Regions from separate parts of the Streptomyces sp. SudanB5_2050 genome, predicted to be linked through region 1. Evidence: riboswitches for the same ligand, from Rfam matches in the RefSeq annotation. Region 1 holds a riboswitch; the other holds the start of a gene.
The links. Region 1 has a riboswitch for S-adenosylmethionine ahead of thrC (threonine synthase). Riboswitches for the same ligand answer to the same signal wherever they lie in the genome.
Positions count from the first base shown of each region.

Region 2: linked by a shared signal. The riboswitch ahead of ACFZP7_RS10355 (aminotransferase class V-fold PLP-dependent enzyme) and the one ahead of thrC (threonine synthase) in region 1 are both predicted to bind S-adenosylmethionine.

Region 1 is NZ_OZ186760.1:3,575,739-3,590,008, reverse strand. It holds gene otsB (trehalose-phosphatase) at 1-621, shown strand, start outside; gene ACFZP7_RS15905 (trehalose-6-phosphate synthase) at 702-2,105, opposite strand; gene ACFZP7_RS15900 (glucosyl-3-phosphoglycerate synthase) at 2,222-3,166, opposite strand; SAM riboswitch class I at 3,316-3,463, shown strand; gene thrC (threonine synthase) at 3,482-4,795, shown strand; gene ACFZP7_RS15890 (MoaD/ThiS family protein) at 4,792-5,067, shown strand; gene ACFZP7_RS15885 (cold-shock protein) at 5,475-5,678, shown strand; gene groL (chaperonin GroEL) at 5,997-7,622, shown strand; gene ACFZP7_RS15875 (NADH:flavin oxidoreductase) at 7,854-8,984, shown strand; gene ACFZP7_RS15870 (carboxylesterase/lipase family protein) at 9,082-10,599, shown strand; gene ACFZP7_RS15865 (hypothetical protein) at 10,604-10,969, shown strand; gene ACFZP7_RS15860 (hypothetical protein) at 10,997-11,569, opposite strand; gene ACFZP7_RS15855 (PTS transporter subunit EIIC) at 11,517-13,112, opposite strand; gene murQ (N-acetylmuramic acid 6-phosphate etherase) at 13,128-14,063, opposite strand; gene ACFZP7_RS15845 (MurR/RpiR family transcriptional regulator) at 14,177-14,270, opposite strand, start outside.
Region 2 is NZ_OZ186760.1:2,305,944-2,320,213, reverse strand. It holds gene ACFZP7_RS10365 (cytochrome bc complex cytochrome b subunit) at 1-880, shown strand, start outside; partial or broken gene trpD (anthranilate phosphoribosyltransferase) at 1,012-2,075, shown strand; SAM riboswitch class IV at 2,161-2,277, shown strand; gene ACFZP7_RS10355 (aminotransferase class V-fold PLP-dependent enzyme) at 2,429-3,814, shown strand; gene ACFZP7_RS10350 (glycerate kinase) at 3,736-5,007, opposite strand; gene ACFZP7_RS10345 (SLC13 family permease) at 5,019-6,434, opposite strand; gene ACFZP7_RS10340 (response regulator transcription factor) at 6,492-7,157, opposite strand; gene ACFZP7_RS10335 (ATP-binding protein) at 7,177-8,676, opposite strand; gene ACFZP7_RS10330 (hypothetical protein) at 8,594-8,911, opposite strand; gene ACFZP7_RS10325 (Lrp/AsnC family transcriptional regulator) at 8,999-9,280, opposite strand; gene ACFZP7_RS10320 (rhomboid family intramembrane serine protease) at 9,277-10,038, opposite strand; gene ACFZP7_RS10315 (hypothetical protein) at 10,196-10,435, shown strand; gene ACFZP7_RS10310 (NYN domain-containing protein) at 10,501-11,844, shown strand; gene ACFZP7_RS10305 (C40 family peptidase) at 12,076-13,116, shown strand; gene ACFZP7_RS10300 (NlpC/P60 family protein) at 13,328-14,270, shown strand, end outside.

The DNA.
Region 1 (14,270 bases):
CGGCCGGCCGAGGTCGCCGTCCGCAACGGAGGCTTCGCGGACGTCCCCGGCCTCGACCACCTCGTCGTCCTCGGCCACTACGGCGCCGAACGCTGGGACGCCGCGACCGGCGTCCTCACCACCCCCGACCCGCACCCCGGGGTCGCCGTCGTCCGTGCCGAGCTGCCCGGCCTCCTGGAGCGGTCCGGCGCGGGAGAGGGCGTCCGGACCGAGGACAAGGGCCACGCGGTCGCCGTCCACACCCGCCGCGCCCCCGACCCCCGGGCCGCCTTCGACGCCCTGCGCGCCCCGCTGACCGACCTGGCCGCCCGCAGCGGCCTGATCGTCGAACCCGGCCGCATGGTCCTGGAACTGCGCCCGCCCGGCATGGACAAGGGCGCCGCCCTCCGGGACCACGTCCGCGAACTGGGCGCGGGCGCCGTCCTCTACGCCGGCGACGACCTCGGCGACCTCCCCGCCTTCGGCGCCGTCGACACTCTCCGCGCCGAGGGCACCCCCGGCCTCCTGGTCTGCAGCGGCAGCGACGAGGTCCCGGACCTGCGCGAACGTGCCGACGTGGTGGTCGACGGCCCGGAGGGAGTGGTGCGCCTCCTGCGCGCCCTGGCGGCCCGCCTCACGTAAGCCGCCTCCTGCGGCCTGCGGCGGGGGAGGCACGTGTGGGCGCGGGCCGCACCCCGTGACGCGGGGTGCGGCCCCCTCGCTCAGTCCCGCAACGCCCTCAGCTGCTCGAGGAACCACTGCCCCGGCGGCAGGGCGGTCCCCGCCGCGGCCAGCCGCTTCGACCGCTCGGCCCGCTCCCCGGCCCCCACCGACAACGCCTCGTGCAGAGCCTCCGCCGTCCCGGAGACGTCGTACGGATTCACCACCACCGAGTCCTCGCCCAGCTCCTCGTACGCGCCCGCCTCCCGCGACAGCACCAGCACGCACCCCTCGTCGGAGACGACCGGCACCTCCTTCGCGACGAGGTTCATCCCGTCCCGGACGGGGTTGACCAGCGCCACGTCCGCCAGCCGGTACGCCGCGAGCGACCGCGCGAAGTCGTCCTTCACGTGCAGCACGACCGGGGTCCACCCCGCCGTACCGAACTCCTCGTTGATCGACTCCGCCACCCGCTGCACCTCGGCGGTGTAGTCCCGGTACACGGCGAGGTCCTGCCGCGACGGGTAGGCGAACGCGACGTGCACGACCCGCTCCCGCCACTCCGGCCGCCCCGCCAGCAGTTCCCGGTAGGCCAGCAGCCCCCGCACGATGTTCTTGGACAGCTCGGTCCGGTCCACCCGCACGATGGTGCGGCGCGCCCCGCCCTCGGGCGCCGTGCCGATCTCCTCGCGCAGCGCGGCCATCCGCTCGTCCACGTCGGCCCGGTGCGACCGCTCCCGCAGGAAGTCCGCGTCCGCTCCCAGCCCGTGCACCCCGATCCGGGTGTCGCCGACCCCGCCCACCAGCGCGTCACAGCACGCGGTGAACGCGTCCGCCCAGCGCCGGGTGAGGAACCCCAGCCGGTCCGCGCCCAGCATCCCCCGCAGCACCTGCTCGGCGATGTCGTCGGGCAGCAGCCGGAAGTAGTCGACCGGCGCCCAGGGCGTGTGCGAGAAGTGGCCGATCCGCAGGTCCGGCCGCAGCTCGCGGAGCATCCCCGGCACCAGCGTCAGGTGGTAGTCCTGCACGATCGCGACCGCGCCCTCGGCGGCCTCCTCGGCCAGCGCCTCGGCGAAGGCCCGGTTGTACTTCTCGTAGGAGGCCCACTGCAGCCGGAACTCCGCGTCGAAGACCGGCTCCAGCGGTGTCTGGTACAGCATGTGGTGCACGAACCACAGCACCGAGTTCGCGATCCCGTTGTACGCGTCCGCGTGCACGTCGGCCGGCACGTCCAGCATCCGCACGCCGTCCTCGCCGACCCCGCGCCGCACCGCCTCGCGGTCGCCGTCCCCCAGCGCGGAGCACACCCACAGCGCCCCCGCGTCCGGCCCGATGGCCGACAGTCCGGAGACCAGCCCGCCCCCGCCCCGTTTGGCGTCGAGCGAACCGTCCTCCCGCACCTCGTACGAGACAGGCCCCCGATTGGAGGCGACCAGCACCTGAGCAGCACCGAAGCTTGCAGCCATACGCCTCAACCTAGCCCGGCCCCGAAAACCTCAAACGTGCCCACCGACCACTTCGGCGCCGATTCGGTCACACCCGGCGCCGGCCGGACGGCGTCGTCGGTCGAGGTGTCCCGGCGTCACGCGACCCGTCGGGTCGCGTACTCCGCTATCTGGATCATCGGAGGGCGTTCCTCCGTGTCCACGGAGTACGTGCGCGGCTCGAAGCCCTCGGCGCCGCGTTCGAACTGGGTGAGGGTGGGGCGGACCAGGTGGCCGCGGGCCAGTCGGAGCTGGGCGGTGCGGTAGATGGCGGCGGACATGCGGCCCAGTGCCTGGCCGTCCTGGTGCCGGTGTCTGCGGACGCCGACGTCGACCTGGGCGAGGGCGTCCAGGCCCACCAGGTGCAGGGCGTCGACCAGCATCCCCAGCTCGACGCCGTAGCCGACGGGGAAGGGGAGCCGTTCGAGCAGGGAGCGGCGGGCCGCGTACTCGCCGCCGAGCGGCTGGACGAAGCCGGCCAGCCGCGGCCAGTGCATGTTGAGCAGCGGGCGGGCCATCAGCTCCGTGACCCGGCCGCCCTGACCGGGGGCCGCGCCGAGCGGACGGTCGTACATGGCCTTGACCAGGTGCACGTCCGGGTCGGTGAGGAGCGGGCCCACGATGCCGGAGACGAAGTCGGCGCGGAACTCGCGCAGGTCGGCGTCGACGAAGCAGACGATGTCGCCGCCGGTGACCAGCAGCGAGCGCCACAGCACCTCGCCCTTGCCCGGTACCGCGGGGACGCGCGGCAGGATCGCGTCCCGGTGCACGACCCGGGCGCCGGCCGCCGCGGCCACCGCCGACGTGCGGTCCCGCGAGCCGGAGTCCACCACCAGCAGTTCGTCGACGAGCGCGACCCGCTCCATCAGCTCCCGGCGGATCACCGAGACGATCTCGCCGACGGTCTCCTCCTCGTCGAGGGCGGGCAGCACCACGCTGACCGTCTGGCCGCCGGCCTGCTTGGCGGCCAGGAGCTGCTGGAGGGGCCGGTCCGTCACGGACCAGGAGCGTGCGGCCAGCCAGCGCTCGACTTCATCCAGCACGGTCAAAGGCTCCCTCTGTGATCCATCTCGCGGTTCGGACGACTATCTCAACAGTCATGGCCGTCGGTTACAGTCTTGAACAACGCGGGTGACCATCGCATGCCGGGGTCGCCGCGTGACCTGCGACCAACAGATCAACAACTGAACACCGCTCATCCAGAGGGGCAGAGGGATACGGCCCGATGAAGCCCCGGCAACCCTCCAGTCGGTTCTTGTCACACGGACGTGGCGAGGCTCCCGGCTAGGGAAGGTGCCAAATCCGTCTCACGGCGAGATGCGTCGTGAGGAAGATGAGGAGAAAGGGCCTCGCCTCACATGGCTGTGCAGACTGTCGAAAGCACCACCGACACCACCGCTCCCACCCCCTCCGCCGCCTCCCCGGTCGACCTCGGTCCCGCCGCGGCGCTCTCCTGCCGCGAATGCGGTCACCGCGTGCCGCTCGGCCCGGTCTTCGCCTGCGAGGAGTGTTTCGGCCCGCTGGAGATCGCCTACGACTTCTCCTCGTACGACGCCGAGGAGCTGCGGAAGCGGATCGAGGCGGGCCCCGCGAACATCTGGCGCTACGCGCCGCTGCTGCCCGTCCCCGCCGACGTGGCGACCAAGCCGAACATCAACCCGGGCTGGACCAAGCTGGTCAAGGCCGACAACCTCGCCCGCGAGCTGGGTGTCGAGGCCGGCAAGCTCTTCGTCAAGGACGACTCCGGCAACCCGACGCACTCCTTCAAGGACCGCGTCGTCGCCCAGGCCCTGGAGGCCGCCCGCGCCTTCGGCTTCACCACCCTCTCCTGCTCCTCCACCGGCAACCTGGCCGGCGCCGTCGGCGCCGCCGCCGCCCGCGCCGGCTTCCGCTCCTGCGTGTTCATCCCGCACGACCTGGAGCAGGGCAAGGTCGTCATGGCCGCCGTCTACGGCGGTGAGCTGGTCGGCATCGAGGGCAACTACGACGACGTGAACCGCTTCTGCTCCGAACTGATCGGCGACCCGGCCGGCGAGGGCTGGGGCTTCGTCAACGTCAACCTGCGGCCGTACTACGCGGAGGGCTCCAAGACCCTCGCCTACGAGATCTGCGAGCAGCTCGGCTGGAAGCTGCCCGACCAGATCGTCGTCCCGATCGCGTCCGGCTCCCAGCTCACGAAGATCGACAAGGGTCTGCAGGAGCTGATCAAGCTCGGGCTGGTCGAGGACAAGCCGTACAAGATCTTCGGCGCCCAGGCCGAGGGCTGCTCGCCGGTGTCCACCGCGTACAAGGCCGGGCACGACGTCGTACGCCCGCAGAAGCCGGACACCATCGCCAAGTCGCTGGCGATCGGCAACCCGGCGGACGGGCCGTACGTCCTCGACATCGCGCGCCGCACGGGCGGTGCGGTGGAGGACGTGACCGACGAGCAGGTCGTCGACGCCATCAAGCTGCTCGCCCGCACCGAGGGCATCTTCGCGGAGACCGCCGGCGGCGTGACGGTGGGCGTGACCAGGAAGCTCGTCGAGAGCGGCCTGCTCGACCCGTCGAAGACGACCGTCGTCCTCAACACCGGCGACGGCCTCAAGACCCTCGACGCGGTGGCCGGCACCGGCCTCACCGCCACCATCCGACCCAACCTGGACTCCTTCCGAGAGGCTGGCCTCGCATGAGCGTGACCGTTCGTATCCCGACCATCCTGCGCACCTACACGGGCGGGCAGGCCGAGGTCAGCGCCGACGGCGCCAACCTCGGCGAGGTCATCGCCGACCTGGAGAAGAACCACACCGGCATCGCCGCCCGCGTCCTGGACGACCAGGGCAAGCTGCGCCGCTTCGTCAACGTCTACGTCAACGACGACGACGTCCGCTTCGAGCAGGGCCTGGAGACCGCGACGCCGGACGGCGCGGGCGTCTCCATCATCCCGGCGGTCGCCGGCGGCTGACACGCCTCGTAGTGCCCATTGCCCCCTCCGTGAGAGAAACGGAGGGGGCAATTCCATGTGATTGAGCGCGGTAGAGTTGGGGAACGCGCTCCCGATCGACAGATCCGGATCCCTGAATTCCTGCTTTGCGTCCGACAAGATGCAGCCAAAGTGTGAGCGTATTTCGCGGCTTTTGTGCCCTTTGCGTCACCCGACTTGACCCGAATTCAGGCGAAAGTTCGCCATATTCCGGGCCGGGTGCGTCCAGATTTCTCGTCCGATTGACCTGTTGCAGACGGCAGTTGGACAGATACATTCAGCCGCGGTCGACGCGTTCCGGCGCACGCCCCCAGTCGTTGGGGGGTGAGGTCTGACCCGGGTCCGCGAAGTGTGGATCTGTGCAAGGGCCAGTAATAGGGGAGTTAGGCATGGCTCAGGGCACCGTCAAGTGGTTCAACGCGGAGAAGGGGTACGGCTTCATCGCGGTCGACGGTGGTGCGGATGTTTTCGTCCACTACAGCGCGATCCAGATGGACGGTTACCGCACCCTCGAAGAAGGCCAGCGGGTCGAGTTCGAGATCTCGCAGGGTCAGAAGGGCCCGCAGGCCGACATGGTCCGCCTCAGCGCCTGAGACGTTCGGCCACCGCAAGCGAACGGTTCTTCTCCGAAGGGCCCGCACCCCAGCCGGGGTGCGGGCCCTTCGGCCTGCCCGTCCCTTGTTCGCGGGTGGCTGACCGAGGGGTCGGATCCCCCGGAGGCGCTTGCACTCGATGGGGGCGAGTGCTAATCATTGGCGTTAGCACTCTGAAGGTGAGAGTGACAACGAAGGACCGGGTCGGTGAGGCCCGCGGGCCGGGTGGGGAAGGAACCACGAGGCCGGCGAGCCGTCCGTCGCGGGCGCGGGCGCGGTCCGAAGGAATCACCCCCAGTCCTGGAGGGACCACTTCACATGGCCAAGATCATCGCGTTCGACGAGGAGGCGCGGCGCGGCCTCGAGCGCGGCATGAACCAGCTCGCGGACGCCGTCAAGGTGACGCTCGGCCCCAAGGGCCGCAACGTCGTCCTCGAGAAGAAGTGGGGCGCGCCCACGATCACCAACGACGGCGTCTCCATCGCCAAGGAGATCGAGCTCGAGGACCCGTACGAGAAGATCGGCGCCGAGCTGGTCAAGGAAGTCGCCAAGAAGACGGACGACGTCGCCGGTGACGGTACGACCACGGCGACCGTTCTCGCCCAGGCCCTGGTCAAGGAAGGTCTGCGCAACGTCGCGGCCGGCGCCAACCCGATGGCCCTGAAGCGCGGTATCGAGAAGGCCGTCGAGGCCGTCTCCGCCGCCCTGCTGGAGCAGGCGAAGGACGTCGAGACCAAGGAGCAGATCGCCTCCACGGCCTCCATCTCCGCCGCCGACACCCAGATCGGCGAGCTGATCGCCGAGGCCATGGACAAGGTCGGCAAGGAAGGCGTCATCACCGTCGAGGAGTCCCAGACCTTCGGTCTGGAGCTGGAGCTCACCGAGGGTATGCGCTTCGACAAGGGCTACATCTCGGCGTACTTCGCCACCGACATGGAGCGTATGGAGGCCGTCCTCGACGACCCGTACATCCTGATCGCCAACTCCAAGATCTCCAACGTCAAGGACCTGCTCCCGCTCCTGGAGAAGGTCATGCAGTCGGGCAAGCCGCTGCTGATCATCGCCGAGGACGTCGAGGGCGAGGCCCTGTCGACCCTGGTCGTCAACAAGATCCGCGGCACCTTCAAGTCCGTCGCCGTCAAGGCCCCGGGCTTCGGCGACCGCCGCAAGGCCATGCTCGGCGACATCGCCATCCTCACGGGCGGCGAGGTCATCTCCGAGGAGGTCGGCCTCAAGCTGGAGAACGCGACCCTGGACCTCCTGGGCCGCGCCCGCAAGGTCGTCATCACCAAGGACGAGACCACCATCGTCGACGGCGCCGGCTCGACCGACCAGGTCAACGGCCGCGTCAACCAGATCCGCGCCGAGATCGAGAACAGCGACTCGGACTACGACCGCGAGAAGCTCCAGGAGCGCCTGGCGAAGCTGGCCGGCGGCGTGGCCGTCATCAAGGCCGGTGCCGCCACCGAGGTCGAGCTCAAGGAGCGCAAGCACCGCATCGAGGACGCCGTCCGCAACGCGAAGGCGGCCGTCGAGGAGGGCATCGTCGCCGGTGGTGGCGTGGCCCTGCTCCAGGCCTCCCAGGTCTTCGAGAAGCTGGAGCTGACGGGTGACGAGGCGACCGGCGCCAACGCCGTGAAGCTCGCCCTGGAGGCCCCGCTGAAGCAGATCGCCGTCAACGGTGGTCTCGAGGGCGGCGTCGTCGTGGAGAAGGTCCGCAACCTGACCGTCGGCCACGGCCTGAACGCCGCGACCGGTGAGTACGTCGACATGATCGCCGAGGGCATCATCGACCCGGCGAAGGTGACCCGTTCCGCGCTGCAGAACGCCGCCTCCATCGCCGCGCTGTTCCTCACCACCGAGGCCGTCATCGCCGACAAGCCGGAGAAGGCCGCCGCCGCCGGTGCTCCGGGCGGCATGCCGGGCGGTGACATGGACTTCTGATCGACCGGTTCCGGTTGATCGGCCGTCCCGTACGGACCGAGGGCGGCACTCCCCGACAGGGGGGTGCCGCCCTCGGGCGTTTCCGGGACCCGCGGGGCCGCGCACCGGGTCGGATTGTGACCTGCGCCACTGATGGCGGGCGGTCGGAATGGGCGGGGCGGGGGTTCCGGTTGTGCCGGGCAGGTTCATGCGCATGCACATACTGACCGGTACCTCCAGAGGAGCCCCCACGTGACCGTCACCGCCGCCGACGCCGCCTCGCGCGCCGCCCAGATCCTCGCCCGCCCGGCCACCATCAACGGCCTGACCGTCCCCAACCGCATCGCGATGGCCCCGATGACCCGGATGTTCTCCCCGGGCGGCATCCCCGGCGAGGACGTGGTCTCGTACTACTCCCGCCGTGCCGCAGCGGGCGTCGGCCTGATCGTCACCGAGGGCACCTACGTCGGTCACGACTCCGCCGGGCAGAGCGACCGCGTGCCGCGCTTCCACGGCGAGGAGCAGCTGGCCGGCTGGGCGAAGGTCGCCGAGGCGGTGCACGCGGCGGGCGGCACCATCGTGCCCCAGCTCTGGCACATCGGCATGGTCCGCAAGCAGGGCGACCAGCCCTTCCCCGAGGCTCCCGCCGTCGGCCCCTCCGGTCTGCGCATCGGCGAGGACGAGGTCACCGGCAAGGCGATGACCCAGCGCGACCTGGACGACGTCATCGGCGCCTTCGCCCGGGCCGCCGCCGACGCCGAGCGCATCGGCTTCGACGGCGTGGAGATCCACGGCGCCCACGGCTACCTCGTCGACCAGTTCCTGTGGGCGGGCACCAACCGCCGCACCGACGCCTACGGCGGCGACCCGGTCTCCCGCACCCGCTTCGCCGCCGAGATCGTGGCCGCCGTACGCGAGAAGGTCTCCCCGGAGTTCCCGGTGATCTTCCGCTACTCGCAGTGGAAGCAGGACGCCTACGACGCCCGTCTCGCCGAGACCCCCGAGGAGCTGGAGGCGATCCTCGCCCCGCTCGCCTCGGCCGGCGTCGACGCCTTCCACGCCTCCACGCGCCGCTACTGGCAGCCCGAGTTCGACGACTCCGACCTCAACCTCGCCGGCTGGACCAAGAAGCTCACCGGCAAGACCGCCATCACCGTCGGCTCGGTGGGCCTGGAGGGCGAGTTCACCCAGTCCTTCCAGGGCGAGGGCGCCGCGCTGGGCAGCCTCGACAACCTGCTGGACCGCATGGAGCGCGACGAGTTCGACCTCGTCGCCGTCGGCCGGGCGCTGCTCCAGGACCCGCAGTGGGCACGGAAGGTCCTGTCCGGCCGCTTCGGCGAACTGACGCCCTTCGACGCGGCGTCGCTGAAGACCCTCAGCTGACCCGGCCCGCACCGGCGGCGCACCGCGGCGTAAGGTCCGTGGGATCACCAACTACTGCCGTACGTACGTCCAGCGGCGTCCAGTGAGGGAGTGATCCATGACCGACCCCGAGGTTCCGGAACCCGTGGTGCGCACCGCCGCCGGTGCGGTGCGCGGACGCCGGGAGGACGGACTGACCGTCTTCCGCGGCATCCCGTTCGCCGAACCGCCGGTCGGCGAGGCCCGGTTCGCCGCCCCGCGCCCCGCCCGCCCGTGGGACGGCGTGCGCGAGGCGTTCGCCTTCGGCCCGCCGCCCCCGCAGGACACGGGGATCGCGGGCCCGCCCGCCGCCCTCCCCGAGGGCGACGACTGGCTCACCGTCAACGTCTGGACCCCCGCCCCCGACCCGGCCGCCCGGCGCCCGGTCATGGTCTGGATCTACGGCGGCGCCTACCGGCTCGGCCACTCCGGCAGCCCCGGCTACGACGCCCGCCGCATCGCCGAGGACGGCGACCTCGTCGTCGTCACCCTCAACTACCGCGTCGGCATGGAGGGCTTCGCCCGCATCGAGGGCGCCCCCGCCAACCGCGGCCTGCTGGACCAGGTGGCCGCGCTGGAGTGGGTGCGGGACAACATCACCGCGTTCGGCGGCGACCCCGGGCAGGTCACGGTCTTCGGCGAGTCCGCGGGCGCCGGTTCCGTGGCCTCCCTGCTGGCCGTGCCCCGTGCCGCGGGCCTCTTCCACCGGGCCGTCGCCCAGAGCGTGCCGGGCACCTTCTTCTCCGACGAACTCGCCCGCGACATCGGCACCGTCCTCGCCGCCGAGCTGGGCCTGCGCCCCACCGTCGCCGACCTGGCCGCCGTGGCCCCGGACCAGCTGGTCAAGGCGGGCCAGACACTCGCCCCCCGGATGCCCCAGTACGTCGACCGCTGGGGGCAGGCCGCGCCCACGGTCACCCCGTACTCGCCGGTCGTCGACGGCGACGTGCTGCCCCGGACGCCGTGGCAGGCGCTGGCGTCCGGGGCGTCCCGGGACGTCGCCCTGGTCGTCGGCCACAACCGGGACGAGAACCGTCTGTTCACCGCCATGGCGGGGAAGCTGGGCGAGATCTCCGAGGAGCGCGCGGCCAAGGCGCTGCGGCTCTACGCGCCGGGCGGCGAGGCGGCCTACCGCGCCGCCTACCCCGGCTGGTCCGCGAACGACCTGTACGAACGCGTCCAGACCGACTGGCTGTTCGCCATGCCGTCCCTGCACCTGGCCGAGGCCCACCTCGCGGGCGGCGGCCGCTCCCACGTCTACGAGCTGACCTGGCCGGCTCCCGGCAACGGCGGTGCCCTCGGCGCCTGCCACGCCCTGGACGTGCCCCTGCTCTTCGGCACCTTCCGGGCCGACCTCGGCCTGCTCCTCTTCGAGGGCGCCGAACCGTCCGCCGAGGCGCGGGCCCTGTCCTCCCGCTTCCGTTCCTCCTGGACCGCCTTCGCCCGCACCGGCGACCCCGGCTGGCCGGCGTACGACACCGAGCGGCGCCTCGTCCAGGTCCTGGACGCGGAGCCGGTCGTCGCGCCCTACCCGGAGGAGGCGTCCCGGCGGCTGTGGGAGAGCCACGAGTTCGCGGCACTGCCGCTGCTGGGCTGAGGCGGTGCGGTTCCGGGGGCTCCTGCTCGGTCTGTTCCTCCTCCCGGCCGTCTTCGGCGCGTACCTGCTGGCCGGGGCCGCGACCGAGGACGGCACGCCCCGGTGCGACGGCATCATCGAGGAGTACGGGGACGCGGAACGCTCCGGCCCGATGAAACCGGGCGAGACCTGCGACCTGTACGACTTCGCGGACGGCCGGTCGCAGGGCACCCGGAGCTACGACCAGCAGCGCAAGGCCCAGGAGGCGAAGGCGTCGAAGGACGGTCTGGTGGGCGGGGTCTGCCTCGTCTACGGGCTGGCCGGAGCCTGCGCGGTGATCGCCGGCCGCAGGGCCGCCCCGGCACCACCCGGGAAGCCGACGCCGCCCTGAGACCGCGCCGCGCAGCCGAAGGGGCGGTCAGGCGCCGCCCATCGGCTCGATGTCCACCCGTACCGGCGTCCCCCACACCCGCAGCACCTCGTAGTCCGTGAACTCGTGGACCAGCCGGTACGCCATCGCCGCGCGGGGCGCCCGCAGCTGGGCGGCGATGTACAGCTCGGCCTCGCGGCGGTCCCGGCGCGGGGTGCCGCACAGCTGCCACGCCTGGCCGTTCCACAGCTCCGGCAGCCAGCGCTGCTGGGGCTGGGGGCGCTCGCCCCGGACGCCGTAGCGGGACGGGACCGGCTCGGTCGCGGGCCGGGCCGGGAGCGGCCCCCCGTTGTACTCGACGCGGCGCGCGGAGCGGCGGCGGGTCTCGCACAGCAGGCACAGGTCGGGGGCCGCCTTGTCGACCGGGCCGTTCGGGTGCTCGGGGCAGCGGGTGCTGGGGGCCGTCGACTCGACGCTCTCCTCCAGCAGGTCCAGCGCCCGCTTCAGGTCCGCGCGGACCTCGTGCAGCTTGGCGTCCGGTGTGTCGGTGCCCAGGGCCTCGCCGTGCTCACCGAGGAGACGCAGGGCGCGGCCCAGGGCGGTCAGCTGGGCGTGGTTCATGTTTCTCAGGGTCGCACACGGGGCGTCCCGCGCCGTCGGGCAGACCGAAGAAGTACGTCGCCAGGAAGCCCACCGCGTACCCGGTGAGCAGCCCGCCGCCGTACACCCCCGCCGTCACCGCCCAGCCGCCGCCCGCGAGGAGCGGGAACAGCGCCCAGCCGGACGGGCCGATCGCCGTCGCGCCCACCTCCGTGCCGAGCATCGCGAAGAGGCCGACGAAGGCGCCGCCCGCCGCGCCGCCCACGCACGCGGTGAGGAAGGGGCGGCCGAGGGGCAGGGAGACGCCGTAGATCAGCGGTTCGCCGACGCCGAGGAGACCGGCCGGGAGCGCCGACCGGATCGTCGTGCGCAGGGAGGTGTCGTGGCGCAGACGGACGTAGACCGCCGCCGCCGCGCCGACCTGGCCCGCGCCCGCCATGGCCAGGATGGGCAGCAGGACGGTGTGGCCCTGCTGCTCGATCAGGGTGGTGTGGATGGGGATGAGGGCCTGGTGGAGGCCGAGCATCACCAGGGGGAGGAAGAGGCCGCCGAGGATCAGGCCGGCCAGGGCGCCCGTGGTCGTCAGGAGCCAGTCCGCCGCCGTGCCGATGGCCGTGGCGACCTCCCCGGCCGCGTACATGAGGACGTAGAGGGTGAGCAGGCCGGAGACCAGGACGGTGAGGGTCGGCGTGAGCAGGACGTCCAGGGTGCCGGGGAGGCGGGCGCGGCACCACTTCTCGACGTACGTGCCGAGCACGGCGGCCGCCAGCGCGCCGAGGACGCCGCCCTGGCCGGGGGCGAGGGCCGTCCCGAAGGCCGTCACCTTCGCGACCCCCGGGTAGACGACGACGGCGGCGACCGCGCCGCCCAGCACGGGCGTGCCGCCGAACTCCCTGGCCGTGTTGTGGCCGACGAACACCGCGATCAGCGCCATGAAGGCGGAGGAGAGGGCGGTCAGGGCGGGGGTCAGACCGGGGAGCCAGCGCAGATTGGTCAGCAGGCCCGCGATGCCGGCGACGATGCCGCAGCCGATCAGTGCGGGGATGAGGGGGACGAAGATGTCCGCGACGCGGCGCAGGGCCGTCTTGAGCGGGGTCGCGTTGCGGGCCTTCTGCCGGGCCTTCAGCTCGGCGCCGCGCCGGGCGAGGGCGTCCGCCGTGTCGGCCGTCGTGTCGGCCGCCGGGGTGACCGCCGGGGCGACGGCGGGGGTGACCGACGCGTCGTCCGCCCCGGCGGTCTTCCCGCCGTCCTCCCCGTCGCCGTACCTCCCGTCGCCGTCCGCCCGGTCGTCCGCCGTGCCGGTCCCCCCGGCCGCGAGCAGCGCCTCGAAGGCCGCCGTCACCCGGCCGACCACCCCCGGGCCCAGCACCACCTGGTACGAGGCGCCGTCCTCCACCACCCCCAGCACCCCGGGCACCGCCCGCAGCGCCTCGTCGTCCACCCGGGAGCGGTCGGCCAATCCCAGGCGCAGGCGGGTCATGCAGTGGGCGACGGAGGTGACGTTGGCGGGGCCGCCGACCAGGGGGAGGAGGGCGGCGGCCGTGGCGTGGGGGTCCTTGATCACCCTCCGAGCGTGCGGTCAGCCCCGCGCCGCCGCCAGCGCGGCGCGCAGGTGGCCGCCGGAGTCCTCCAGAAGGCGGGCGGCCGTCGGGCCGTCCACGTCGGCCAGCAGGGTCAGGATCGCGTGCTTGACCTCGCCGTCGGTCGCGGTCAGGGCCCGCTCGATCGCGTCGTCGGGGGCGCCGGTCGCCAGGGCGACGATGCGGCGGGAGCGGGCCCGCAGCTTCTCGTTGGAGGCGCGGACGTCCACCATCAGGTTCCCGTAGGTCTTGCCGAGCCGGATCATGGTGATCGTCGAGATCATGTTCAGGACCAGCTTCTGCGCCGTACCGGCCTTCAGCCGGGTCGATCCGGTGATCAGCTCGGGACCGGTGACGACCTCGACGCCGTGCTCGGCGGCGGCGGCCAGGGCGCTGCCCCGGTTGCACGCCAGCCCGACGGTCAGGGCCCCCCGCGCGCGGGCGTGCTCGACGGCGCCGACGGCGTAGGGCGTGCGGCCGGACGCGGAGACGCCGACCACCGAGTCGTCGGCGGTGAGACCGAGGGCGTCCAGATCGGCCCGGGCCAGCTCGGCGGAGTCCTCGGCGCCCTCCACGGAGGTCACCATGGCCTCCGCGCCGCCCGCGATCAGGCCGACGACCTGCCCGGGGGCGGTGTTGAAGGTGGGCGGGCACTCCGAGGCGTCCAGCACACCGAGCCGGCCGGCGGTGCCGGCGCCCGCGTAGATCAGCCGCCCGCCGCGCGCCATCCGGGCGGCGACGGCGTCGACGGCGGCGGCGATCTCCGGCAGCCGCTCGGCGACGGCGGCGGCCACGGCGGCGTCCTCGCCGTTCATCACGCGGGCGATGTCCAGGGTGGGTGACTGGTCGATCTCGGCCAGCTCGGGCCGGAACGCCTCGGTGGTCAGCGTCTCCAACTGGGAGCGCAGGTCGGGGTGGTGGGGGGTGGAGGTCATGGGTGCAGCTCTTTCGGTTCGATCTCGATGCCGGGCGGTGCAGCGTCCTGGGGGCCGCGGGGAACTGCGCGACCGGCCACATACGGTCCGCGGCCGCCCACGCCGATCAACCCCTACGGTCTCCCGCGCGCCCCGTGCCGATGGGCCAACGCCTCGTAGGACGCGGCCAGAGCCGGCGCGGCCTGTTCGTACGTCCGCTGCGCCACC
Region 2 (14,270 bases), 1.3 Mb from region 1:
CAAGAACGTGGTCGGCATGCCGCTGCTGCCGGTGTACATGGCCAAGGCCGGAGGCTTCTTCTTCCTGGTCTTCGGTGTCATCGCGGCCATCGCCGGCATCGCCTCGGTCAACCCGATCTGGAGCATCGGCCCCTACCGGCCGGACCAGGTGTCCACGGGCGCCCAGCCCGACTGGTACATGGGCTTCGCCGAGGGTCTGGTCCGCGCCATGCCGGGCTGGGAGATCAACTTCTGGGGTCACACCCTGGTCCTCGGTGTGTTCGTCCCGCTGGTGATCTTCGGTCTCTTCCTGGCGATCATCGCCCTCTACCCGTTCATCGAGTCGTGGGTGACCGGGGACAAGCGCGAGCACCACATCCTGGACCGCCCGCGCAACGCCCCGACCCGTACCGCCTTCGGCGTCGCCTGGGTCACCGCGTACATGATCATGCTGATCGGTGGTGGCAACGACATCGTCGCCACGCACTTCCACCTGTCGATCAACGCGGTCACCTGGTTCGTGCGCATCGGGTTCTTCGTCGGCCCGGTCATCGCCTTCGTGATCACCAAGCGGATCTGCCTCGGCCTCCAGCGCCGGGACAAGGAGAAGGTGCTGCACGGGCGCGAGTCCGGCATCATCAAGCGCCTGCCGCACGGTGAGTTCATCGAGGTGCACGAGCCGCTCAGCCAGGAGCAGCTGCACACGCTCACGGCGCACGAGCAGTACAAGCCGGTCGAGATCGGTCCGACGGTCGACGAGAACGGCGTGGAGCGCAAGGTGAAGCGCACCGAGAAGCTGCGCGCCAAGCTCAGCAAGTCGTACTACGGCGAGGAGTCGCAGATTCCGAAGCCGACCGTCGAGGAGTACAAGGAGATCACGAGCGGCCACGGCCACCACTGACCCTCCAGCGTCGCCACACCACGGTCGAAGGGCCCCGTCCGTTCCGCGGACGGGGCCCTTCGCCGTGCCCGGCGCTGGATAGGGTGGGAGCACACCTTCTTTCCGCCACGCACACGATTCAGGAGCGGCTCATGAGCGCTTTGACCCCCGCTGGAGGCGACACCGCGGCGGGCCGCTCCTGGCCCGCCCTGCTGAACGGGCTGGCGGACGGCCGCGACCTGACCGCCGACGAGACCGCCTGGGCGCTGGACGTGATCATGCGCGGCGAGGCGACCGACGCGCAGATCGCCGGCTTCGCGGTCGGGCTCCGCTTCAAGGGGGAGACCGTCGAGGAGATCTCCGGTCTCGTCCGCACCATGTACGCGCACGCCAACGTGATCGAGGTGCCGGGGGAGACGGTCGACATCGTCGGCACCGGCGGCGACGGCGCCAAGACCGTCAACATCTCCACCATGTCGGCGATCGTCGTGGCCGGCACCGGCGCCAAGGTCGTCAAGCACGGCAACCGGGCCGCCTCCTCGGCGTCCGGGGCCTCCGACGTCCTGGAGAAGCTCGGCGTCAATCTGGAGCTGACGCCGAAGCGGGTCGCGGAGGTCGCCGAGGAGGCGGCATCACCTTCTGCTTCGCCGTGAAGTTCCACCCCGCGCTGCGCCACGTGGCGGCCGCCCGCGGCCAGCTGGGCATCCGCACGGTGTTCAACTTCCTGGGACCGCTGACCAACCCGGCCAGGGTGAAGGCCCAGGCGATCGGCGTGGCGCACGCCCGGATGGCGCCGATCATCGCCGGTGTCTTCGCCGAGCGCGGCCACTCCTCCCTGGTCTTCCGCGGCGACGACGGCCTGGACGAGCTGACCACCACCTCCACCTCCCGGGTCTGGGTGGTGCGGGACGGCCGGGTGACCGAGGAGACCTTCGACCCGCGGGACGTCGGCCTCGAACTCGTCCCGGTCGAGGCCCTGCGCGGCGCCGACGCCTCCTACAACGCCGATGTCGCCCGTCGGCTGCTGGCCGGGGAGACGGGCCCGGTGCGGGACGCGGTGCTGCTGAACTCCGCGGCGGCGCTGGTGGCCCTGGAGCCCGGTGCCGGGTCGCTCACCGAGCAGATCCGCGCCGGTATGGACCGGGCCGCCGAGTCGATCGACTCCGGCGCCGCCAGGCAGGCCCTGGAGCGCTGGGTGGCGGCGACCCACGCCTGACCCGCCCACCGTCCCGTGTGACGTGCGTCCCGCGATCCGGACTCGGGTTGCGGGACGCCGATCACTTCCCCTAGGTTTTTCGACAGGTCATGAGTGACAGTCATGAGGCCCCGGCCGACTGTCCGGCAACCCTCCGTCCGTGGCGGGGTGCCCCGGGTGAAGACCAGGTCGTGGACAGCAAGGTCCACGGCAAGCGCGGACCCCTCGCGAAACCAGGGGTCCTGGGTCGTTCGAGGGAGTCTCCCGTGAATCAGCGAATGCGATAGGGCCGCAGAGCCCCGCCTCCGCACATCCCCTTCCTTTCTTTCTTTCACAGCGCCCTGCCGCGCGCTGCTCTTTCACGGGAGTCCGCCATGTCCGTGCCCACCGCTGTCGCCACCCCGCTGCCCGTTCTCGGCCGGGATGTCACCGTCCCGCTCGTCACCGGCGGGGAGGTCACCTACGCCGCGCTCGACTACGCCGCCAGCGCGCCCGCCCTCCAGCGGGTCTGGGACGACGTGGCGGCCTACGCCCCGTACTACGGCAGCGTGCACCGCGGGGCCGGGTACCTCTCGCAGCTGTCGACCGACCTGTTCGAGAACGCCCGCCGGACCGTCGCCGAGTTCCTGGACTGCCGGGACGGCGACCAGGTGGTCTTCACCCGGTCCACCACCGACTCCCTGAACCTCCTCGCCCGCGCGCTCCCGGCCGGCTGCCGGGTCTTCGTCTTCGAGACCGAGCACCACGCCTCGCTGCTGCCCTGGCGCGACGCGGACGTGACGTACCTGGACGCCCCGCGCACCCCCGCGCAGGCCGTCGAGACCCTGGAGCGCGCCCTCGCCGCCCGGGAGCCGTACGGCCCGGCCCTGGTCTGCGTCACCGGCGCCTCCAACGTCACCGGTGAACTGTGGCCGGTGCGCGAACTGGCCGCCGCCGCACACGCCCACGGTGCCCGGATCGTGCTGGACGCCGCCCAGCTCGCCCCGCACCACCCGGTCTCGGTGAGCGACCTGGACGTGGACTGGGTCGCCTTCTCCGGGCACAAGCTCTACGCCCCCTTCGGCTCCGGCGTGCTCGCCGGCCGCGCCGACTGGCTGCGCGAGGCCGAGCCGTACCTCGCGGGCGGCGGCGCCAGCCGCAGCGTCTCCCGGCGCGCGGACGGCGGTGTGGACGTGCGCTGGCACGACAGCGCCGCCCGGCACGAGGCGGGCTCGCCCAACGTCATCGGCGCCTACGCGATCGCCTCGGCCTGCAAGGCGCTCACCGAGGCCGGCTTCGACACCCTGGTCGCCCGCGAGGAGTACCTGATCGGGAAGGTACGGGAAGGGCTCGCCGAGGTGCCCGAGGTGCGGGTCCTGTCCCTCTTCGGCGACGACGCCCCGCGCGTCGGCGTGCTCTCCTTCGTCGTCGACGGCTGGAACAGCTCCCACTTCGCCGCCGCGCTCTCCGCCGAGTACGGGATCGGTGTGCGCGACGGCCTGTTCTGCGCCCACCCGCTGGTGCGCACCCTGCTCGGCAGCGACCCGGGGACGCAGGGCGAGTGCGGTGCCCCGGAGGCCGCGCCCGGCGAGAGGTCCCTCAACGCCATCCGCGTCAGCTTCGGCGCGGGCACCCCGGACGAGCACGTCGAGCGTTTCGTGGCCGCCGTCAAGGAGCTGGTGAGCGACGGCGCCCGGTGGAACTACCGCACCGAGGACGGGCGTTGCGTGCCCGACACGTCCGCCGCCGCCGGCACCACCGCGGGCACCGCAGCCGGCTGACCCGGCCGGCCCGGCAGCCGCGAGCCCAGCAGGACCATCCGCAGCGCCCGCTCGGTGGCGTCCGTGAGGAGTTCGGCGGCGCGCACGAGGGCGTCCGCGAGGGCCATCGGCGCCGGCATGATGCCGTGGAAGGCGTCCACCCCGGGGACCTCGTGCGCGCCCTCGCCCAGCGTGCCGGCCAGGGCGAGGACGGGACGGCCGTGCAGCTTGGCGCGCCGGGCGACCTCGGCCGGGACCTTGCCGCGCGGCGTCTGGTGGTCGAGGGCGCCCTCGGCGGTGAGCACCAGGTCGGCGCGGGCCAGGCGGGCGTCCAGGTCCAGGTGGTCGAGCAGGACGTCGAAGCGGGGCAGCAGCCGGGCCCCGACGGCGGCCAGCCCCGCGCCCAGCCCGCCGGAGGCGCCGGTGCCGGGGCCGGTGCGCAGATCGGCGCCGACGACGCCGAGGTCGCGGGTGAGGACGCGCGCCCAGTTCTCCAGACCGGCCGACAACTCCTCGACCTGCGCGGGCGTCGCCCCCTTCTGCGGACCGAACACCCGCGCCACGCCCCGCTCCCCGCACAGCACGTTGAAGGGGTTGCACGCGACCAGCAGTTCCACCTTCCTCAGCCGGGGGTCCAGGCCCGCCGGGTCGACGCGGGCGAGGCGGACCAGTTCCCGTCCGCCGCGGGGGAGTTCGAAGCCGTCCGCGTCCAGCAGCCGGGCGCCGAGCGCCTGGAGCGCCCCCGCGCCCCCGTCGGACGTACCGGAGTCGCCGCAGCCCACCAGGATGCGCCGGGCGCCGGTGTCCAGCGCGGCGCGGATCAGCTCGCCGACGCCGTACGTGGTGGTGGCGCCCGGGTCGCGCAGGGCGCGGGGGACCAGGGACAGACCCGCGACGGCCGCCATCTCCACCACCGCGGTGTCCCCGTCGCCGAGCAGCGCGAAGTGGGTGCCGACGGGCTCGCCGACCGGGCCGGTGGCGGCCAGCGCGACCAGCCGCCCGTCGGTCGCGGCGGCCAGCGCGCGGGCGGTGCCCTCGCCGCCGTCCACGAGCGGGATGCGGTCGATCTCGGCGTCCGGCAGGACGCGGCGGACACCGGCCGCGATGGCGTCGGCGGCGGCCTGGGCGGACAGCGACTCCTTAAAGCCGCTGGGGGCCACGGCGACCCGGCCGAGCAGGGAGGGGACCGAGGACATTGAGGACGTGGAAGACATGTCGGGCTCCTTCAACGGGTCACGGGTACGCCGAGCAGCGGCCAGACCGCGGCGGCGAAGAACAGCACGAGCGCGGCGGTCAGCGGTGCCAGGACGGCGGACAGCCGCAGCAGGTCGCGCGGGGTGTAGGTGGGGGTGCCGGGGAGGTCGGAGAAGAGCGTGACCGGCTTGGCGGAGGCCGGGAGCGTGTGGCAGAAGCCGGCCGCCGCGGTGGACGCGAGCGCGGCGGCGACCGGGTTGACCCCCGCGCCCGCGGCCGCGGCGATCACCAGGGGCACCAGGACGGAGGAGCGGGCCGAGCGGGACTGGAGGACCAGGTGGGCGGCGGTGCTCACCGCGACCACGACCCCGAGGAAGACGGCCGGCGCGACGTCCGCGGGCAGCCCGGACACCAGCCACTTCGCCGCGCCGGAGTCGGCGAGCGCGACGCCCATCGCCATGGTCGCCGCCATGAACAGCAGCAGCGACCACGGCACGGTCTTCAGCGCGTCCTTGAGGCGTACGGTGCCCAGCGCGGGGGAGGAGGCGACGACGGCGCCGATCAGCGCCACCACCGCGGGCGGGACCCGGTGCAGGGGTTCGCTGCACCACAGGGCCACCACCGTGGCCAGCAGCAGGGCGCAGCGCTTCTCCGCCTGGGTCCACGGGCCGGTGACCGGGTCCTCGCTGTGCCGCTGTATCTCCTCGGCGGTGATGCGCACCGGTCCCGCGCGGTCCGCCCGCCGCGTGGTCGTCAGCAGCACGGTCTCGGCGGCCAGGTGGGACGAGGCCACCGCCAGCGGCAGCCCGAGCAGCAGCCACTGGGTGAAGCCGATCCGGTCCCCGGTCGCCTCCCACAGCACGGACACGGTGATCAGGTGCGCGCCCGCGCCGATCAGCGTCGCCACCGCCGACAGCAGGATCACGGTCGGGAAGAGCAGCGCCAGCATCACCACCAGCCGCTTCCGGTCGGCCAGCGCCTTGGCGAGGGCGAGGAACACCGGCAGCGCGAGCGCCGCCCGGCCCGAGGTGGCCGGCACCGCGAAGGCGGTGACGACCAGCGCGGCCGTCGTCAGGTGCACCAACTGCCGTACGCTGCGCGCCCCGCCGACCAGGAAGGCGGCGGCCCGCCCGGCGAGGCCGGTCCGCGTCACCGCGGCCGCGAGCACGAAGGCGCAGATCAGCAGCCACACCGTGTCGTCACCGAGGGTGCCGAAGAGGGTGTCGCTGCTGATCACGCCGGTCGCCGTCAGCGCGAGTCCGGCGCCCAGCGCGATGTACGTGTCGTCGATCGGGGTGGCGATCCAGGCGCAGGTCGCCAGCGCGAACACGGCGAGGGTGAGGCGCGCGTCGCCGCCGAGGGCGGGGAAGTTGGCGGGGACCGCCAGCAGCGCGCACAGGGACAGGGCCACGCAGAGGGCCGCCGCGAGGCGGGGGTTCAACGTCACGTCAACGAGGGTTCACGGAGGCGGTGAGTCCTCAATGAGCGTCACATGAAGGAAACTTCACCAGGCCGGCAGCCGGTATCCCATCCCGCGCACGGTCTCGACCTGCTGTGCCCCGAGCTTCTTGCGCAGCGCCCGCACGTACACGTCCACGATGTTGGAGCCGGGGTCGAAGTCGTAGCCCCACACGTGCGACAGGATCTGCTCGCGGGACAGTACCTGCCCCGGGTGGCGCAGGAACAGCTCCAGCAGGACGAACTCACGGGCCGTCAGGTCGACGGTGCGCTCCCCGGCGCGGGCCCGGCGGGTGCGCAGGTCCAGGCTGAGCGCCCCCGACCTCAGCACCGTCACCTCGGGCGCCCGGGCCGCCGTGCGCAGCCTGAGCCGTACCCGGGCCAGCAGTTCCTCGAAGCGGAACGGTTTGGTCATCCAGTCGTCGGCGCCGCCCTCCAGCCCGGCCACCGTGTCCCGGACGGAGTCCCGGGCGGTCAGCACGATCACCGGGGTGGTCACCCGGGACTCGCGCAGCTCGCGCAGGACCGTGAAGCCGTCCCGGCCGGGCAGCCCGATGTCCAGGACGACCAGGTCGAACCCGCCGGTCAGGGCGTACTCGTAGGCGGCGTCGCCGTCGGCGACGGCGGTGGTGGTGAAGCCGTTGGCGCGCAGGCCCTTCTCGACGAAGGAGGCGATGCGCTCCTCGTCCTCGACGATGAGGATGCGGTTCATGGACGTGCCTCTTCCGCGATCAGTCGGAATCAAGTGTCAGTACGAAGGTGGCCCCGCCGCCCTCGGTGGTGCGCAGGCCGACCCGCCCGCCGTGGCCCTCGGCGATCGCCTTCACGATCGACAGCCCGAGCCCCGCGCCGGTCCCGCGCACCCCGCGCCGGGCCGTGCCGCGCCGGAAGCGCTCGAAGATGACCTCGGCGTCCTGCGGCTGGACGCCGGGGCCGGAGTCGGCTACGTACAGCTCGACGCGGTCGCCGTCGGCGCGGGAGCCGATGCGGATGGTCTGGCCGGCGGTGGTGTGCTGCACGGCGTTCTGCGCGAGCTGCACCATGGCCTGCGTGATCCGCTGCGGGTCCAGCCGCACCTCGCGGTCGGCGACCCCGTCCAGCACCCAGTCCCGCTCGCCGAGGGTGCGGGCCTTGACGTAGACGTCGGCGGTGAGTTCGGCGAGCTGGACCGGCTCGGGGGTGACGAAGTCGGGGCGTTCGGTCTTGGCGAGCAGCAACAGGTCCTCGACGATGCGGCTCATCCGGTCCAGTTCGTCGGTGACCAGGCGGACGGTCTCCTCCCGTTCCGCCGGGTCGTCGCCCATCAGCTCCAGGTGGCCGCGCACGATGGTGATCGGGGTGCGCAGTTCGTGGCCCGCGTCGTCGACGAAGCGGCGCTGGGCGGCGAAGGCCCGCTCCAGCCGGTCGAGCATGGCGTTGAACGTCTCGGCGAGCGCCGCCACGTCGTCGTTGCCGTGCACCGGGATGCGCCGGGTCAGGTCCTGCTCGGTGAGCTGCGCGGCGGTGGTGCGCACCAGCCGCACCGGCTTGAGGATGCGGCCCGCGACCACCCAGGCGATGCCCGTCGTCATCAGCAGCGCGACGCCGGAGATGGCCAGCAGCACGCGGAACACCTCGTCGGCGCGCTGCTGTTCGCGCCCCGGGTGGAAGGCGACCACGAACGCCGCCGCCGGTTCGCCGCCGTACCGGGCGACGGTGACCTTGGCCCAGCGGACCTCGCCCTCGGGCCGGTGCAGGGTGCCGGTGGAGTCGGGCGAGGCGTAGATGCGGCGCAGGGCGTCGCCGTCCTTGTGCAGGGGCAGGGCGACCGGGATCTCCCGCTGCTGCACGAACTTGGTCGGACGGTCGCCCACCTTGCCGACCAGGCCGAGCAGTTCCTCGTCCAGGTCGGCGTACTGCCGTTGCAGGAAGACCTTCAGCAGCCGCTCGGGGTCGGTGAACGGCAGGCCGGTCTCCGGGTCGAAGCCCTGGTCCTCGAAGTTGGCGAACTCCCCGGCCTCCTGCGCGAGCAGCCCGTTGATCCGCTGGTCGGTGTCGCGCAGCAGGATCGAGCGGGTGGTCGCGGCCACCGACGCGAGGGCGACCGCCATCACGAGCAGCAGCCAGAGCAGGATGCGGACCCGGGCCGAGATCCGGCGGCGCTCACGGTCAGCCGTCGTCGCCGGGTCCGTCGTCGGCGGTTCCTTCGGCGCCCGAGTCGTCCCCGGTTCCCTGGCCTCGGTCGTCGTCATCGTCGTCATCCGGGGGGCTGTCGGTCACCGGCGGCCGGGTCACCACCTGGTCGCTGGGCGTCGGCTCGGGTGAGGAGGAGGTGGGCGTCGGGGTGGGGGAGCCGCTCTCCAGCTCCACCTTGGACGGGACCTTCGGCTCCTGTGGGCTGTCGGTGAGCGCGAAGCTCGTCGCGGCGATGCCGAGCGGGATCAGGACGACGGCCGCCAGGGCCGCCATCCGGCGTGAGAAGACCATGCCTTCGATACTGCGCCCGGTACCCGGCGGCGACGATGAGCCCGGGATGAAGAACTCTTCATCCGGCGTCCGGCCCGGGGGCCGGAATCAGTTGTCCAGCCCGATCGCGAACGCCGCCTCCAGGTCGTGCTGCGAGTAGGTCCGGAACGCCACGTGCGTGTCCGTGCCCTCCACGCCGGGGATCTTGCTGATCCGGCCGGGGATGACCTCGGCGAGGTCCTCGTGCTCCTTCACCCGCACCATCGCGATCAGGTCGTAGGTGCCGGTGACGGAGAAGACCTCGCTGACGTTCTCCAGCGCGGCGATCTGCTCCGCGATCTCGGGGATGCGGTCCACGCTGGTCTTGATGAGGACGATCGCGCTGATCACGGCTGGTTCTCTCCCTCGGGCGCCGCCACTGGAACGCCCTTCACTCTAGTCGTAGGCCCGAACCGCACCCAGGCGAAGGCGAAGCCCAGCCCGAAGCCCACCAGGTGCGCGAGGTAGGCCACCCCCGGTCCGTCGCCCGCCCGGCCCGCCGCCGTCCACTGGAGCCACACCCAGAACGGCAGCACGATCCAGGCCGGGAAGCGCAGCGGCAGGAAGAAGAGGAACGGCAGCAGGCTGGTGACCCGGGCCCGCGGGAAGAGGAAGAGGAAGGCGCCGAGCACCGCGGAGATCGCCCCGGAGGCGCCGACCAGGGACTGCTGGGAGTGGGCGTTGGCGCCCGCGTAGCCGAGCAGGGCCAGGTAGCCGCAGCCGAGGTAGAACAGCGCGAACTGGAGCCGGCCCATCCGCTCCTCGGTCATCGCGCCGAAGACGTACAGGAAGAGCATGTTGCCCAGCAGGTGCACCCAGCTGCCGTGGACGAAGAGCGCGGTCGCGGGGGTGAGGGCCGAGCCGGGGGAGTCCTCGAACAGTTCTGCGGGGACCACGCCCCAGCGCCGGAAGTAGGCGCGCTGCGCGGCGAGCAGTTCCTCGCCGGTGCCGTACGCCGGATTCAGGCCCGCCGCCGGGCTGACCAGGAACAGCAGGCAGCACATGGTGATCAGCGTGTACGTCACGGGTGCGGTCCGGCGGCCCGTGCGGCGGGCCCCGCCGAGCGTCCCGACCGTTCTGCGGACCGCCGTGTTCCAGTTGCGGATCATGAATACAGAGCATGACGTAACGGGACGCACCCACCCAGGCCGCCTCGCCGCCGTGGACACGCGGGCGTCGGGTACCCGCCAGGCCGTAGGGTTACGAGCCACACGCACCGGGGGAGCCCGGCGCGTCACCGACACTGGAAGAGAGCGAACAGCCACGATGACGGTTCCCCTGCCGACCGAGACGACGCGGTGGCGCTGCACCCTCTGCGGCAACCTCACCCGCTTCGACGTCACCCGGGCCTCGAAGGTGGTCGAGTACGTGCACCTCGATCTGGCCGGCGAGCCGAAGGTCGAGGAGCGCGAGGTGCTCAGTGAGACCATCGAGTCGGTGCGGTGCCGCTGGTGCAACGCCGTGGACCAGGTGGAACTCGTGGACAGGCCGGGTGCCGACTCCTGATCAGGGGAGCGGCCCCCGCGTGAGGTGATCCCGTACGGGATCGCGCAGAGGCATTGGGGTGACGGATGGTGGAGACACGGGGCGGGGAGCCGGGCGACGGCGCCGCCGAGGTGCTCGACCGCCCGCTGCCCGACGGCGTGCGCCGCAGGGTCGTGCAGATCGTCTCCGACGGTTTCGGCGGGCTCACCCTCGGTGAGCTGCCCGCCCAGCTGCGGCAGTACGCCCGGTTCGCCCCGAACCGCAGGACCAAGTTCGCCGGCAACGCCATGGCCGCCGCCGTGGAGACCGACCCGCTCTTCCGCCAGCGCATCGGCGAGAAGTTCCGCGACGCCCAGCCGGAACTGGCCGGGGCGCTGGACGCGGGCTCCCCGCCCCCGGCCGCCGACCCGCTCGACGTGGCGGCGGCGGCCTATGTGCTGCGTCCGCACGGCTGGGTGAAGCTGGTGACCGCCGCCGGCGAGGAGGCCCAGCGCGCGGACGCCGAGCGCGCCGACGAGGAGAGCCGCGCCGAGCTGGAGCGGCTGCACGAGGAGCTGGCCCAGGCCCGCGAGCACACCAGGACCGAGACCGAGCGGCTGCGCGCCGAGCTGGACGCGGCCAAGCGGGAGACCGAGTCGCTGCACCGCAAGCTGCGCTCCGCCCTGAGCGACGTCAAGCGCGGCGAGGCGGCGCTGCGCAAGGTCCAGGCCGAGATCGACGCCGTCCGCGCCGAGAGCCACGCCCAGGTCTCCGCCGCCGAGAGCGAGACCCGGCGGCTCAAGGCCCGCCTCGGGGAGGCCGAGGCCGCCCTGGAGGCCACCCGCAAGGCCGCCCGCGAGGGGCGCAGCGTCGAGGACATGCGGGTGCGGCTGCTGCTGGACACCCTGCTGGACGCCACCCAGGGGCTGCGCCGGGAGCTGGCCCTGCCGCCGGTGTCCGTGCGGCCCGCCGAGACCGTGGACGCCGTCGAGCCCGGCCGGATGACCCCGAAGGACATCGCCAACCGCGCCCTGTCCGAGCACGACCCCGCCGTCCTCGACCAGTTGCTCGCGCTGCCCCAGGCGCATCTGGTCGTCGACGGCTACAACGTGACCAAGACCGGCTATCCGCAGATGCCGCTGGAGAAGCAGCGGCTGCGCCTGCTCGGCCAGCTCTCCCAACTCGCCGCGCAGACCGGCGCGGAGACGACCTGCGTCTTCGACGGGGCCGAGCTGGCGGCGCCGGTGCTGCTCGCGCCGCCGCGCGGGGTGCGGGTGCTGTTCTCCAAGCCCGGCGTCACCGCCGACGAACTGATCCGCCAGCTGGTGCGCGCCGAGCCGCCGGGCCGGCCGGTCATCGTGGTCTCGACCGACCGGGAGGTCGCCGACGGGGTCGCGCGAGCCGGCGCGCGCCCGGTGGCGTCCGCGGTACTCCTCAAGCGGCTTTCCTAGCCTCCCTTCACTTTCGTACCAACCGCAACGTGGGTGTTCTATGCCCCGAATTGACGGAACCGTCACGCAACGTAGCGTCAATCCGGCGTCACAGCAGGTGAGTTGTGGCAAAGAATGCGGTGAGTAACAGGGTTTTTCGGGTGGAGGATTTGAACTGATCACGAGTGGGTCACTAGGGTCAGCCATCGAACCCTCGAACGGGTGATCCCTCTCAAGAAGGAGCTCGTCTCCGTGGCGTCCCACCGTCGTCCCAAGCAGCCGAGCCGCACGCGCGTGACCGTGCTCACCACCGCTGCCGCAGCCGCTGTCGCTCTCAGTTCCCAGGCCGCCAACGCCGCCCCGAGCGAGAAGCCGAGCAAGGACGAGGTCAAGACCAAGGTCGACAAGCTCTACGAGGAGGCCGAGAAGGCCACCGAGAAGTACAACGGCGCCAAGGAGAAGCAGGAGAAGCTCCAGAAGGAGATCTCCACGATCCAGGACAACGTCGCCCGCGGCCAGGAGGAGCTGAACGAGCTGCGCGACGGCCTCGGTTCGATGGCCAGCGCCCAGTACCGCTCCGGCGGGATAGACCCGTCCCTCCAGCTGTTCCTCTCCGCCGACCCGGACAACTACCTGGACAAGGCGTCCACGCTCGACCAGCTCAGCGGCCAGCAGGTCGAGGCGCTGAAGAAGATCCAGGAGAAGCAGCGGGACCTCGCCCAGCAGCGCTCCGAGGCGTCCGAGAAGCTCAAGGACCTCTCCGCCACCCGCACCGAGCTGGGCAAGAAGAAGAAGGAAGTCCAGAGCAAGCTCTCCTCCGCGCAGAAGCTGCTCAACACGCTCACCGCGCAGGAGAAGGCCGCCCTCCAGGCCGAGGAGCAGCGCGCCACCCGCACCAGCGAGCGCCAGGTCCTCTCCGGCAAGTCCACCCCCGCCTCCGGCCGGGCCGCCGCCGCCTTCGCCGCCGCCCAGAGCAAGCTGGGCACGCCCTACGTCTACGGCGCCACCGGCCCGTCCTCCTTCGACTGCTCGGGCCTGACCTCCTGGGCCTACGCCCAGGCGGGCGTCGGCATCCCGCGCACCTCCGAGGCGCAGACCGGCGCGGGCACGCGGATCTCCTCGATGAGCCAGCTCCAGGTCGGCGACCTCGTCTTCTTCTTCAACGACCTGCACCACGTCGGCCTCTACGCCGGCAACGGCCAGGTCCTGCACGCGCCGCGCACCGGTACGGTCGTCCGCTACGAGTCGATGAGCACCATCGGCGGTCCCTTCATGTTCGGCGTCCGGGTCTGACCGGGACCCCCGCACCCCCTTCCGACGCCCTCGCCGTGCCGCCCGTTCGGGCGAATCACGGCACGGCGTTCCGGCTCCCGCCCCGCCACTGACCTGCGTCAGCGGCGGGGTTCGGCGTCGCGGGCCCGCCGAGGTCGTTGGCCGGTGCCCCGCCACGGGGTTACTGTCTGCCGCGTTTCCCTGTCCGTCAGCGGAAGGAGTGCGGCTTCCCGTGGGGTCCCATCGCCGCCTTGCACCAACCGGGTTCGACCGTGGCGCCACCGCCGCCGTCGGCCTGTTCTCCGTCGCCGCCGCGCTCCTGGGCGCCGTACCGGCCACGGCCGCCCCGCAGGACGACCGGCGGGCGGAGGTGGACCGGCTCTACACGGAGGCGGAGAAGGCGACCGAGGCCTACAACAAGGCCGACGCGCGCACCGACGCGCTGCGCGAGGAGGTCAGCACGGCCCAGGAGGCGATCGCCCGGCAGCAGGAGCGGATCAACTCCATGCGGGACGCGCTCGGTTCGCTGGCCGGCGCCCAGTACCGCTCCGGCGGCATCGACCCGTCGCTGGCGCTGCTGCTCTCCGCCGAGCCGGACGACTACCTGGAGCGGGCCGCCACGCTGGACCGGGTCACCACCCACCAGGCCGGCCAGTTGAAGGAGCTCCAGGAGGCCATGCGGGACCTGGCCCAGGACCGGGCCGAGGCCGCCGGCAAGCTCGCCGAACTGGAGAAGGGCCGCAAGGCGGTGGCCGCGCACAAGAAGACGGTGGAGCGCAAGCTCGCCGAGGCCCGCAGGCTCCTCAACTCCCTCCCCGACGAGGAGCGCGCCGACCACGCACGCGGCTCCCGGTCCGGCCGCACCGACCTGACCGCCCTCGGCGGCGACGCCCCCGCCTCCGGCCGCGCGGCCGCCGCCGTCGCCGCCGCCCGCTCCGCCCTCGGCAAGCCGTACGTCTGGGGCGCCAACGGCCCCGGCGGCTTCGACTGCTCCGGCCTCACCCAGTGGTCCTACGCCCAGGCCGGCGTCGGCCTGCCGCGCACCTCGCAGGCGCAGTCGGGCGCCGGACAGCGCGTCTCCCTGTCCGAGGCCCGCCCGGGCGACCTCGTCGCCTACCGGGACGACGCCAGCCACATCGGCATGTACGTCGGCAACGGCCAGGTCATCCACGCCC